DNA from 4 places in the Candidatus Alistipes pullistercoris genome. Region 1 is predicted to be linked to each of the others. Evidence: riboswitches for the same ligand, from Rfam matches in the RefSeq annotation. Region 1 holds a riboswitch; each other region holds the start of a gene.
What was found. A riboswitch is a leader RNA that binds a small molecule or an ion and turns the genes downstream of it on or off. The one in region 1 is predicted to bind cobalamin.
Positions count from the first base shown of each region.

Region 2: it holds a riboswitch for cobalamin, as region 1 does, so the genes downstream of both, PGR91_RS11525 (ribonucleoside triphosphate reductase) here and PGR91_RS08140 (cysteine-rich CWC family protein) in region 1, are expected to answer to the same signal.
Region 3: it holds a riboswitch for cobalamin, as region 1 does, so the genes downstream of both, PGR91_RS09500 (TonB-dependent receptor) here and PGR91_RS08140 (cysteine-rich CWC family protein) in region 1, are expected to answer to the same signal.
Region 4: it holds a riboswitch for cobalamin, as region 1 does, so the genes downstream of both, PGR91_RS12785 (threonine/serine ThrE exporter family protein) here and PGR91_RS08140 (cysteine-rich CWC family protein) in region 1, are expected to answer to the same signal.

Region 1 is NZ_JAQDED010000004.1:281,465-284,673, reverse strand. Features, by position in the region: gene PGR91_RS08145 (O-antigen ligase family protein) at 1-335, shown strand, start outside; cobalamin riboswitch at 917-1,125, shown strand; gene PGR91_RS08140 (cysteine-rich CWC family protein) at 1,225-1,458, shown strand; gene accC (acetyl-CoA carboxylase biotin carboxylase subunit) at 1,455-2,993, shown strand; gene PGR91_RS08130 (acetyl-CoA carboxylase biotin carboxyl carrier protein subunit) at 3,004-3,209, shown strand, end outside.
Region 2 is NZ_JAQDED010000009.1:82,913-86,121, reverse strand. Features, by position in the region: gene PGR91_RS11525 (ribonucleoside triphosphate reductase) at 1-1,681, opposite strand, end outside; cobalamin riboswitch at 1,796-2,003, opposite strand; gene def (peptide deformylase) at 2,181-2,738, opposite strand; gene PGR91_RS11515 (diaminopimelate dehydrogenase) at 2,766-3,209, opposite strand, start outside.
Region 3 is NZ_JAQDED010000006.1:10,292-13,500, reverse strand. Features, by position in the region: gene PGR91_RS09500 (TonB-dependent receptor) at 1-1,413, opposite strand, end outside; cobalamin riboswitch at 1,559-1,773, opposite strand; gene PGR91_RS09495 (acyltransferase family protein) at 1,978-3,033, shown strand; tRNA gene PGR91_RS09490 (tRNA-Ser) at 3,115-3,203, shown strand.
Region 4 is NZ_JAQDED010000012.1:41,358-44,566, reverse strand. Features, by position in the region: gene PGR91_RS12795 (ABC transporter permease) at 1-119, opposite strand, end outside; partial or broken gene PGR91_RS13620 (hypothetical protein) at 368-649, shown strand; cobalamin riboswitch at 1,163-1,363, shown strand; gene PGR91_RS12785 (threonine/serine ThrE exporter family protein) at 1,507-2,904, shown strand; gene PGR91_RS12780 (methylated-DNA--[protein]-cysteine S-methyltransferase) at 2,933-3,209, opposite strand, start outside.

The DNA of each region.
Region 1 (3,209 bases):
CGGAATTGAATGATGCGGGCGAAGCGGACAAAAGCCTCGAAGCGGCGACGGCCTGCGAAAAAATGCTGAACGACTACGACGTGCAGATGTTGAAAGCCGATGCCCACAAAAAGCGGCGCGATTTCCGCCGGGCGGAAGCCTGTTACCTGCTGGCGTCGCGAATGTGCCCCGGACGATTCATGCCGCTGTACGAACTGGTGAACGTATACGACAGCACGAACCGGCCGGACAGGGCGCAGGCTCTGGCGGCGGAGATCGCAGACAAACCCGTGAAAATACCGTCGGGACTCGTCTCCGCAATAAAAATAAAAATGCGGGAACGAGTCGGCGACTAATGCTAATTGCTGTTTCCTTCTTGTAGCCCCGCGCGCGCAGTCTCGAATGGCTCCGGAGTAGGCCGGAATGACAACAACATCAGAATCGGAGATACCGACGAGCTGTTCTACAGGAAAGACAAGAATGGATGGATTTCGCTGGGCAGGCAAAAGGCCCGGGATATCAAACTGACTTTCCACGACATACCGAACAAGGCCCTCTTTCTCTTACTGTATCTCAGCCCGGACAAGGAAATCGAATATTTACGGTCGACCGGGACGAGAAACAGATCTGGTAGTAATTCCGGAAAACGACCGCCCGGCAAACCGGATACGATCCGCAGGGAAAAAGCATTTTACGTTTCACGCGCGGATTCGTGCCGGCCGGAATCGATGAAAAATGCCGAAAGGCTCTCTCTCAGGAAATGTAAGTTATAATCAGGACGGCTCTCTCGCCCAAACCGGAAAATCGTTCTTTCATCGTCTTTACCCAGCGACATCCGTAGTTGACTGCAACACACAAACAACTAAATACAAAATATTTACAAAATAAAAAGAACGAAATTACAACGAAACAGTTGGAAGTAATGAAATAAATGTTTTAACTTTGACGGCGAATCGGTTCGCCTTTTTGCACTCAGAGAAAGGCGATAAAAGGGAACCGGGTGCGAATCCCGGACAGTCCCGCTGCTGTGAAACTCCGAACAACGTCCTGAAACGATCTGAATGGCCACTGGCGGCAAACGATAACGTCGGGAAGGCATCAGGACGGGAGTCAGTCAGAAGACCTGCCGGTTCAGGTGATGTTTTACCGTCCCGAGGGTTGGATGTTAAAACGTGGAAAGTTTAATCATTTTTTTTAATCCGGATCGTTCTGCTGAATGCAGACCGTTTGCGGTGTGTGATAACGATGGAAAAAGTTTGTCCTCGTTGCGGAACACGTTTTGCATGTTCCCTCGATGCTGTTATGGATTGCCTCTGCGCGGGCGTGGCTCTGGATGACGCCCAGCGTCGGTTCATAGCGGATAATTACGACGATTGCCTATGCAACGACTGCCTTCGCATACTCAGGGAGACCTTCTACTCGACAGGGATCAATCCCCGGTATGCTCCTATTGTAAAACCTAAATCATATAGCGAATGATCGAAAAAATCGTTATAGCCAACCGAGGAGAAATCGCCGTCAGAATCATCCGTTCCTGTCGCGAAATGGGAATCCGTTCGGTAGCTCTTTTCTCCGAAGCCGACCGCATGTCGAAACACGTCATGCTGGCCGACGAAGCGTATCCCATCGGCCCGGCTCCGTCGAAAGAAAGTTACCTCGACGTCGATAAAATCATCGAAACAGCTCTGAAATGCGGTGCGGACGCCGTCCATCCGGGATACGGTTTCCTATCGGAAAACGCCGGATTCGCACGAAAATGCGAAGTGGCGGGAATCACGTTCATCGGCCCGCGTGCGGAGACGATCGAACGGATGGGCGACAAGATCTCGGCCCGCCGGTCGATGACGGAAGCCGGCGTGCCCGTGGTGCCCGGCATCCAGCGCCAACTCGAATCGGCCACTGAAGCGGAACGGATCTGCCGAGAAATCGGCTTGCCGGTCATTCTGAAAGCGGCTTCCGGCGGCGGCGGCAAGGGTATGCGCCTGATCCGGTCGGAAAGCGAAATCGGCGAGGCGTACGCCGCCGCTAAATCGGAAGCTCTGTCGTCGTTCGGGGACGAAACAGTCTACATCGAAAAATACATCGAGGAACCGCACCACATCGAATTCCAGATACTGGGGGACGCGCACGGGAATATCGTCCATCTGTACGACCGGGAGTGTTCGGTACAGCGCCGCCACCAGAAAATCGTGGAAGAGAGTCCGTCGCCGTTCCTGACCGACGAACTGCGACAGGAAATGGGAAAGACCGCGGCGGCGGCGGCCCGGGCAGTCGGTTACGTCGGGGCGGGAACGATCGAATTTCTCGTGGACAAAAACCGCAACTTCTATTTCCTCGAAATGAACACCCGACTCCAGGTCGAACATCCCGTAACTGAAGAAGTGCTGGGCCTCAACCTGGTCAAAGAACAAATCTACATCGCCTCGGGCCGCCCGCTGCACCTGCGACAAACGGACATCGTCCAGCGGGGGCACTCCATCGAGTGCAGGATTTGCGCCGAGGATGCGGACAACGGCTTCATGCCTTCGCCGGGACTCGTCAAACAGGTTACCGAACCCAACGGGCTCGGAATCCGCATCGACAGTTACATTTACGAGGGTTACGAAATTCCTGTCTACTACGATCCGATGATCTCCAAACTGATCGTCCGGGCGACTACGCGCGAATACGCCGTCCAGCGTATGCGCGCGGCACTGGACGAATACAAAGTTACAGGCATCAAAACCAACATCTCTTACCTGAACGCCATCATGCATACGCCCGACTTCGTCCGGGGCGGCTACGACACGGCGTTTCTCGAAAAAAACGAAAAGATCATACACCGCTACTTACGGGAACCTTTCCCGGCCGGAGCGGATGACAGACTGGTCGAAGACCTGGTGCTGATCGCCGCACAGATCGACTATTTGGTCATGCAACAGGAAGGCGGAGGAAGTTCACCCGCGGCGGCGGACACCGGCACGCTGAACCGTTGGCGCGAATTCGGCAAACGCAAAGGCGTAATGGGAATTTAAAACGAAACGTATGGAAATACATATCGGAGAACGGGTCGCCGAAGTGCAACTCGTCGAAAAAGAAGGGAATCAGGTACGCATCGCTGTAGACGGGCAGATGTACGACGTTGATATCGTGATTGCCGACAACGGGGTTTGTTCCGTCATCTTCAATGGACAGTCGTACAACATGGAGATCGTCCGTTCCGACAACGGCAAGCGATACAAAGTGAACCG
Region 2 (3,209 bases), on a different contig from region 1:
TGATATCCGGATAACGCTTGGTATCGAGCATCGCGAACCGGTAGGCGGTGCTTTCGGCCGGAGTGGCTTCGAGGTTGTAGATATTGCCGGTTTCCTCCTGGAATACGGCCAGCGCGTCCCGCATGAAGCGCATCGTTTTTTGGGCGAATGCCGCGCCCTCTTCGGTGGCGATTCCGACGCCGAGGAAGTTCAGACAGCATTCGTTCATCCCGTTGATGCCGATCGTCGAGAAGTGGTTTTTCCAATAGCAGCCGAAACGGTCGTGGATGTGGCGCAGGTAGAATTTCGAATAGGGATAGAGTCCCTTTTCGGTGTAGCGCTCGATGACCTTGCGTTTGGTTTCGAGGCTTTCGCGGGCCAGCTCCATCAGGTGGCGCAGCCGTTCGAAAAACGACTTCTCGGACCCCGATTCGTAGCCGAGTCGCGGCAGGTTGATCGTCACGACGCCGACCGACCCGGTCAGCGGGTTCGACGCGAACAGTCCGCCGCCGCGCTTGATTAGTTCCCGTTTGTCGAGCCGCAGCCGGCAGCACATGCTGCGCACGTCGTCGGGTTTCATGTCCGAGTTGACGAAGTTCGAGAAGTAGGGGATGCCGTACTTGGCGGTCATCTGCCAGATGCCGTCGTAATCGGGATTTTCCCAATCGAAATCGGGCGTGATGTTGTAGGTCGGGATCGGGAACGAGAACAGGCTGCCCGCCGCGTCCCCTTCGTACATCACCTCGGCGAAGGCCTTGTTGAGCAGCGTCATTTCGGGCTGAAAATCGCCGTAGGTCTCCTCTTTTACTTCGCCGCCGCAAACCACCGGCTCGTTTTTCAGGAAGTCGGGGACGGTCAGATCCATCGTGATGTTCGTGAACGGAGTCTGGAAACCGACCCGCGTCGGAACGTTCAGGTTGAACAGGAATTCCTGCAAGCACTGTTTGACCTGCGCGTAGTCGAGCCCGTCGTAGCGGACGTAGGGCGCGAGGAAGGTGTCGAAATTCGAGAAGGCCTGCGCGCCGGCCGCTTCGCCCTGCATCGTGTAGAAGAAGTTGACGATCTGTCCGAGCGCTGTCCGCAGGTGCCGGGCCGGCGCGCTCTGCGCTTTGCCTTCGACTCCTTTGAACCCGGTCGTCAATAGGTCTTTCAGATCCCAGCCGACGCAGTAGACGCTCAGGAAGCCCAAGTCGTGGATGTGCATAGCTCCGCTTTTGTGCGCGTCGGCGACCTCTTCGGAATAGAGCCGGCCGAGCCAGTACTGCGAAGTAATCATCGTCGAAATGTGCTGGTTGAGGCCTTGCAGCGAGTAGGCCGAATTGGCGCTTTCCTTGACCCGCCAGTCGTCCTGCGACAGGTAGTCGTCCATCACGTCGAGGTTCGAAAACAGCTCTTTCGATTCGCGGAGCTGTTCGTGCTGCCGACGGTAGAGCATGTAGTTTTTCAGCAGCGCGAAATCGCCGCGACGGTACAGCGCCTGTTCGACGGCGTCCTGCACCTGTTCGACGTGCGGCGTCTGTTCGGCGCTGTTTTTTTCGAGCGAGGCCACCACTTCGCTGCACAGCCGGCGGGCTTCTTTGCGGTTCGGCACACCGGAGGCCCGCATGGCCTTGAAGATCGCCTGTTCGATTTTCTCCGGACTGAACGGGGCGATCTCGCCCGTCCGTTTTACGATTTGCCGTAAATGAGTCTGTCCATTCATCTTGTTTGAATTTTAAACAGTTAAACAATAAGATAAAATGGTAACTCCGGGAGGATAAAAGATATCGGGCCGCGTACGGAGGGCCCCGACATTCGATCGCTCTTCACCCGAAAGCTACAATGCAATTCATCCGGCAGGTCTTCTGACTTGTTCCGGGTCGCGCGCCTTCCCATCGGGTAAACCGACAGTGGCATTCGGGTTTGCGCGGCCTTTGGCAGGAACTTACAGCTACGGGGATAGTTCCCGACTTTCACGGGATTCCCTTTTGATCTCCTGCCGGGCGAGACGCCCGGCATCGAGAACCGAATGTTTTCACAAACATAGCGAATCGTTTCGACGGAAAACATTTTCGGCGGAATACTTATCAACAACTTATAAACCTATTCGATTAAACGGTTGGCTGTCATCGCCGAAAGCGACGAGGAAAGACGGTATGCAAAAAGGCCGCTCGCCCGAAACGGCGAACGGCCCTGAAAGAGATCCCGGAAACGGGCGGAAACTATTTTTTCACCAGTTTGCAGGGATAGTGCGCTTTGTATTTCCCTTTGGTCATCGCGGCCAGTTTGCTTTTCAGCAGAGTTCGGCGCAGCGGCGACACGTGGTCGATGAACAGTTTGCCGTCCAGGTGGTCGTACTCGTGCTGGATGACCCGCGCCGCGAAACCTTCGAACTCCTCGTCGTGCTCGACGAAATTTTCGTCCGCGTAGCGGATCCTGATCCGCGACGGCCTTTCGACCCGTTCGTTGATTCCCGGCAGGCTCAAACATCCTTCGTCGAACGGAACGGCGTCGCCGGAGCGTTCGTAGATGTGCGCGTTGATAAAGGCTTTTTTAAAACCGGCCAGGCTCGGATCCTTGTCGGCGTTCACCGAAGCGTCGACCACGAAGATCCGGATGTTGCGGCCCACCTGCGGGGCGGCCAGTCCGACTCCGTCGGCTTCGTACATGGTTTCCCACAGGTTTTCGAGAAATTTGTCCAGTTCCGGATAATCTTTGGCGATGTCTTCGGATTCTTTGCGCAAAACCGCCGAACCGTAAATATAAATCGGAAGTAACATATCGTTCGTTTGCTGTTTTTAATCCTGTTATACCAGATGCCGGATCAGTTCCGTCCGGTCTCCGGGAAGCAGGTCGATCATCGGGATTTCGATCAGCGTGTAGCATCCCGGTTTCTGCAACATAGAAGCCCGCGCCGAGGAGACCAGTATCTGGGCCGTAAGCGCCGGATTGTTGATCTTCATATTGAATTCGAACAGTTGGTTCTGCGTTTTGCCCGAAACGCCCTTGCGCGTCAGGTTGACGCCATGTCCCATGTCCAGCAGCGCGTCCACGCTCTGCACCCGCATCACGTGCGTCTCGTCGTGTACGAAATAGGCGTCTTTTTTGATCGCGTCGGCCACCTTGTCGAAATCGTAGCCCTCTTTCAGCTCGATGTAAACCATCCTCCGGTGAATGCCCGTCCCGGTCGGAATCGTCATCGACAACGCGGCTTTAACCCCGTCGATCGCCTTGACGGCTACGGTGTGACC
Region 3 (3,209 bases), on a different contig from region 1:
TTGGGTGGTGTATTCCGGGTTCAGGTATTTGTTGCCGATGAACGTGTAGTACAGGTCGTTCAGCGTAGGCATCCGGAAAATCCGTTTGTAGAATGCGCGGAAACTCAGCTCCGGCCGACTCCACGGTTTGTACCAGACTACGAAGGTGGGCGTGAATTCGCTTTTGTCGCCGGCGCTTCCCCCGACGGCTTTCGTCCGGTCGTGGACATAAGTGTGCAGCAGGCTTGCCTGCACTTTGACCCGGGAAAATTCGAACGAGGTCGCCGCGGCCGTCAGTACCGAATAGCGCTGCGGATAGACGAAATCGACCAAGTCGGCGTCCAGCGTGTTCCATTGGAAATCGGCGGCGAGGTTGGCTTTCCACCATTTGAAAAACGTAAATTCGTTGGCTGCCGAGAAATACGTCTCCTGCTGGTAGTAGTGGTTGTTGACATACATCGTGCTCTCGTCGAGGCGCGGATCGGACAGGTAGTGCAGGTAATCGTAGGCGTACTTGCCGTTCAGCAACAGACTGTAAAACGGACTGAAGGTTTTCCGGAAAGAACCCTGTACGAAAAAGTTGTCGTCCCACTGCCGGTCTTCGTGCCGGAACCGTCCGGGTTCCTGTCGCACCGAAGCGCCCGGGTAGCCCCGTTCCGAGTTGTAAAAGTAGACTTTCGCTTTCCATTCGCCGTTGCGTACCAGGCCGAAAAGGCCGCCTTCGGCCCGTAGGGCGCGCACGTCGCCGTTGCGGCGCACTTCAGTCGTGTCGTATCCGTTTTTTTTCGTGTAGCTGAACTTGTAGCGGCCCGTGGTGTACAGGTATTCGACGTTGAACGAACTGCTGAGCCGGTCGTTGAACCGGTGTTCCCACAGGATCGACGGGTTGGCCGTGCCGAAAGAGCCGGTTTTCATCGACACGCCGAAATGGTTGTTTTTTCCGTCTCGGTCGAAACGGGGCGTTCGCGTCTGCATGTAAATCGAACCGGCCGATGCGAAATCTTTAGCCGGCTGGAATACCGCGCTTTTCTGCCCGTTGTACAGCGAAATGGATTCCATGTTGTCCAGCGAAAAGCGTCCCAGGTCGATCTGCCCGTTCTGTGCGTTGCCGAGTTGGATGCCGTCGAAGAAAACGCCGACGTGCTGGGTGCCCATGCTACGGATATTGATGGTTTTGAGTCCTCCGATTCCGCCGTAATCCTTGATCTGCACCCCGGAAAAATAGCGTACCGCATCGGCGACCGACAGGGCGTTGAGTCGCTGCAGTTCTTTGCCGGAGAGTTCCTGGGCGGGGATAATCCGGGACGGTTGGTTCTGTCCGTATACGGTCACCTCGTCGATGCTGTAATGGCGTAGGCTGTCCGGATACGCTTTGCGTGTCAGGCTGTCGGAGCCGTTCTGCGAATAAAGCGCCGCCGGTGTCAGGCAACACATAAACAGGAAGAGATAAATGGGAGGAATACGTTCCATGCCGCTCGTTGATCGTTAAAAAATCCAATTCGGTTTTACAGCGGGCGGCATCGTGCGCAAATAGGTCAGCCGGAAATTCCGTCGATTTTCGTCTGTTCACCGCAGACTGTAAAATCCGTAAAGCAAAGGTAGGTCTTCTGACTCGTTTCCGTTTCGGCGCCTTCCCGACTCGATGTCAGTGGCCAAGAGTGTCGAAACATTTTATTCCTTTCGGAACTGAAACTTACAGCAGCGGGGACTGTTGCCGATTCGCACGGCATTCCCTTTTAATTCCCTGATCGCGGTCGAAAGCGCGATGCGGAAACCTTTGCACGGCAAAGATAGTTTTTTTTCGGGACGATGCGGCCTAATAATGAAAATAATGTGCGTTCCGGTGGGCATACTGCCTGGGTTGTTTTTCAGAAAAATACGTCCGCGATGGAAAATATATCCCGGAAAGTGTTACCTTTGGACCGGACCTACAGGAAAGAGAGTGACCGGGTTCGAAACGTGGTGTACAGACCTTTTACAATATAACCTATGCAAAATATGTTTAGTTTCAATTTGATAAAGAATACCGTTTCCTCTACGGTTGTCGTATCGCCCGTTCCCCAGAGAAATAACAGCATTGATATAGCAAGAGGCATTTGTATGTTTCTCGTGATGCTCTATCACTCGGAATGTTATTTTCCTACGAGCATACATATCCAACCATTTTTTGCACCGTTTTTTCTAACAACTTTTTTCTTTATAACAGGAAGATATATCGTCAAAGAGACTGCGCCGCTCTCTTTTCTTCGGAAATTAAAACGAATATTTGCCACTCTGGTTTGGCCTTATTTGATATTTACAACCCTTATTTGGCTACCGAAAGCATTTGCCCACGGAAATGACGTGACAATAAAAAGCATGTTATATGATGTTCTGGGAGGAACAGCGTCTTGGTTTGTTGCAGCCCTTATTGTCTGCGAAATTCTTTTCTACATTTTTTACAAACTCTTTCGAAATGAATACATCCTGTTGATTTGCGGGCTCAGTCTCTTAATTTTGGGCACTTATCTGAAACGTGTGGATCCTGCACCTTCTTTCTGGTATTATAAAGAAGCTTTCGTCAATCTGATATTTGTTTGTTTGGGATATATTTGGAGCCTGCACTACAACGTGATTCAGAAAACTTTGTCGGGTAAATACAGCCTGTTGGCCTTTACTTCGCTTTATATAGCCTTGTTTGCAATTTTTCGATACACGCCCGTTTCAGAATACGATGGAATTATGATCGATAGTTTTAAATCGTTGGTTTTGTCAGGGAGCGGGATTGTGTTTATCTTAAAATTGTCGGAATTTATCCGCAATCAACCTGTTCTTGAATATATCGGTCGGAACTCAATATTGTATTATTTTCTAAATGGAGGCGTGATTTTGATTCTGTCAAAAATACTGAATAAAATAAACATTCCTCATTATTACGTGATCGATTTCTTAATTGCGGTTATTGCAACTGCTGTCATTACCGTGCTTGTTTGGATTATTAATCGATATCTCCCGTTTTTCAAGCGGTTTCCCTGGGAGAACAATCGGTCGCTCCACTTTGCAAAGAAAGGATAAGTGGAAATATTATTAATATAAAAGATTTAGTCCAAAAATTTTCGATAATCAGAATTGTTGATTAACTTTGCACCCGCAATAGGAGAGTTGCCGGAGTGGTCGATCGGGGCAGACTCGAAATCTGTTGAACCGCTTATGTGGTTCCTGGGGTTCGAATCCCTAACTCTCCGCAAACA
Region 4 (3,209 bases), on a different contig from region 1:
TAGATCTTGGCAATCAGTACCAGACCGATGGCCAATCCGATACTCAGCGAGACGATTTTTGTTACGTTATGCCGTCCCCTTTTGAAGAGCGAGCGTATGGCGATGTTCAGATCCCTCATATTGGTCGTCGGTTTTTATTTTTCCGCTTTGGATCCGGCGGAGTGCTTTTTCAATCGATACAGCAATGTTCGAAAATAATGCCGCGATGTGCTAATGTTTGTAATACAGGATTTTATGTTGTGTGGTTCGATCCGGGTGTGTAAAATTAATGGACACTGTTGAATGAATCCTTTACAGATGAGGGCAAAAGAGTGTTAAGAACCTGCTCGGAAGTCGGATGGATTGAAAATGAACGGATGGAAAAACGTGGAGCCTGGAAAGACGCAAGAAACTGGCCGGACTGCCCTCGAAATACGGCGTCGCGGTACAGGAAGACAATCCGTACGGCGAGCTAAGATTCGAAGGAGCGTCTTTGCCGTCGGTAAAGTCTTTCGACACGACCGGCAACGTCCCGTGCACGGGACGTTTTTCTAAAATTTTCTGCCCCGGATTCCGGATCGGCTGGATCGCCGGAGACAAGAACGTTATCCGCAAGTACGTCCTGGTTGGTCAAACAGGGAACCGACCTGCAATACGATGGCCCAGATGACCATCGTCCGGTATCTACAACGGTACGACATCGACCGGCATATCGGAAAGATAGTCGAAGTGTACAAAAGGCGCAGGGACGTTGCGGTCGGATCCATCGAACGTTACTTCCCCGCGAACATAAGATTCATTCGGCCCGAAGGCGGACTATTTATCTGGATCGAACTTCCGACAGGGATTTCGGCGCGCGAAATTTTAAACAAATGCCTCGAAAAAAAATAGCTTTCGTTCCGGGCAGCTCTTTTTTCCGAACGAGCATAAAGAGAATATCCTCAGGATCAATTATTCCAATATACCCGGAGACCGGATCGAGAAAGGACTTAAAATCTTCGGGGAGGTCGTCAAAGAATATATCGGCAAATCCGAATGACCTTTTCCGGCGACCGTCCCGGCGCGCAAACCTCGAAAAACGCTCTTCCCGAAGGGAGTTTTTTATTTGCCTTTCTCGCCCGAAAAAGTTCGCAGGTTGCCCTAAAATATCGCGGCGGATCTATTTTAATTAATTTTAAAAACTTATCTTTGCCTCGGAATCGGTTCCGGGGGCGCTTTTCTGTCGTCCGGATTAAAAGGGAATCGGGTGAAAATCCCGGACAGTCCCGCTGCTGTGAAGCTCCGTTTACGCTTTGATCATACGATACCACTGGTTTCGAAAGGGGCCGGGAAGGTTTCAAAGCGGGAGTCAGTCAGAAGACCTGCCGTTCGTAAAAGGCTGTTTTTGCTCGTGGGTTTAGAAAAATAGCGAAAAAAATTATCCTCGTTTTGAGAAATATACGGATGAGAAAGTATGTCAGCGTCGTAGTGGAACTTTTGAACACCGGCACGGCAATGCCGGTTTGTCGGATGTAAAGAGAGGCGGTTATGGAAAAGACATCACAGTATTCGGAAAAACTTTTGCACCGGAAGCTCGACCTGCTGCTGCGTACGGGCAAGCTATTGATGGAAAGCGCGGCGGACACGAGCCGCATCATGCGCAACATGAAACGCACGGCGGCCTACCTGGGACTGCCCGACGAACACCTGCATATTTACATCAACTACAACATGCTGATGGTAAACCTGGGCGACGAAGAACATTCGTTTTCCAAATTCCAGAGTTGCGAAAAACACGGCATCAACATGACTGCTATTTCCGCCGTCAGCAAACTCTCCTGGAGAGCCATCCGCGAGGACTATTCGCTGGAAAAATACGAGGAGGAGCTGGAAAAAATCCGTACCCGCAAACGTAACTACACCCCCTGGCAGGTAGCCGTCGGCGCGGGATTCGCCTGCGGCGGGTTCTGCATCCAGTTCGGTTGCGACTGGCCGGCCTTCTTCTACGCTTCGGTGGCCGCTATCCTGGGGTTCCGCTTGCGTGCGGTGCTCAATGATCTGGGTTCCAATCACTTTATGAATATTGCCGTCGCCGCCTTCGTCTCAACGTTGCTGGCATGGGTTTCCACGTTTATATCGACGCTCGCACTGCCCGGACCGCTCCATGCCGTTCTCCATTCCGATACGCCGTGGCATCCGCTGATGGCCTGCGCTCTTTTCATCGTCCCCGGCGTCCCGCTGATTAATTTTGTAAGCGACATGCTGGATAACTACGTGCAGGTGGGTATCACACGGGCCGTCAATACATTGCTCATCGTGGTCGCCATGTCGTTCGGCATCGCGCTGGCCATCCACGTCTGCGGGATCGACAACTTCGTGAAGGATCTGAGCATGACGCCGCATCACACCTATTTCGAATTCGCCGTAGCGGCCGCCATATCGGCCGTAGGATTTTCGATGATCTTCAATATCCCGCGCCGGTTGCTCTGGGTGGTGGCCGTAGGAGGCGTCATCGCCGTTTGCTCCCGCAACTTTGTCAATCTTGGCCCGAGCAACCACAATATCGGACTGGACATGGGTCCAGTAATCGGTTCTTTGGTCGGCTCGGCCCTTATCAGCATCATCGTAACGCGGGCGGTGCATTGGTTCCACACCCCTCACCATTGCCTATCGATTCCCAGCGTCATCCCGATGATCCCGGGCGTGCTGATGTATCGGGCGCTGTTTGCTTTCATCGATATGCGCGGCGTGGTGGGCGAAGTCACCGTAGCGATGAACAATGCCATCCAGGCCTCGCTTATGATCCTTTGCATCGCTATCGGCGTGGCCATCCCGAACATTTTTGCACGCCGCTGGATCACTCCCAAACGTCAAAAACAGTTGAAACTGCTCATCGAGCGGCGCAGGCTGCACGGTAAGTTCGTCAACCTGACGGACATCGGCTAAACGAGAAGACGCGACAGCGGCCGGCCGCCTACAATGCGGTCCCTTTTTTCGGAACGAACAATCCCGACATTTCCGCCCGTTCGAGATTCAGAAGCCGCACTTTCCGCGTAATGCCGCCCGCATAACCCGTCAGGCTTCCGTTGCTCCCGACGACGCGGTGGCAGGGCACGACGATGCTGACGGGATTGTGCCCCACGGCGCCGCCTACGGCCTGCGCCGATACGTTCCGTACTCCCTGTCGCCGGGCGATCTCCCGCGCGATCTCCCCGTAAGTGACGGTTTCCCCGTACGGGATTTGCCGCAGC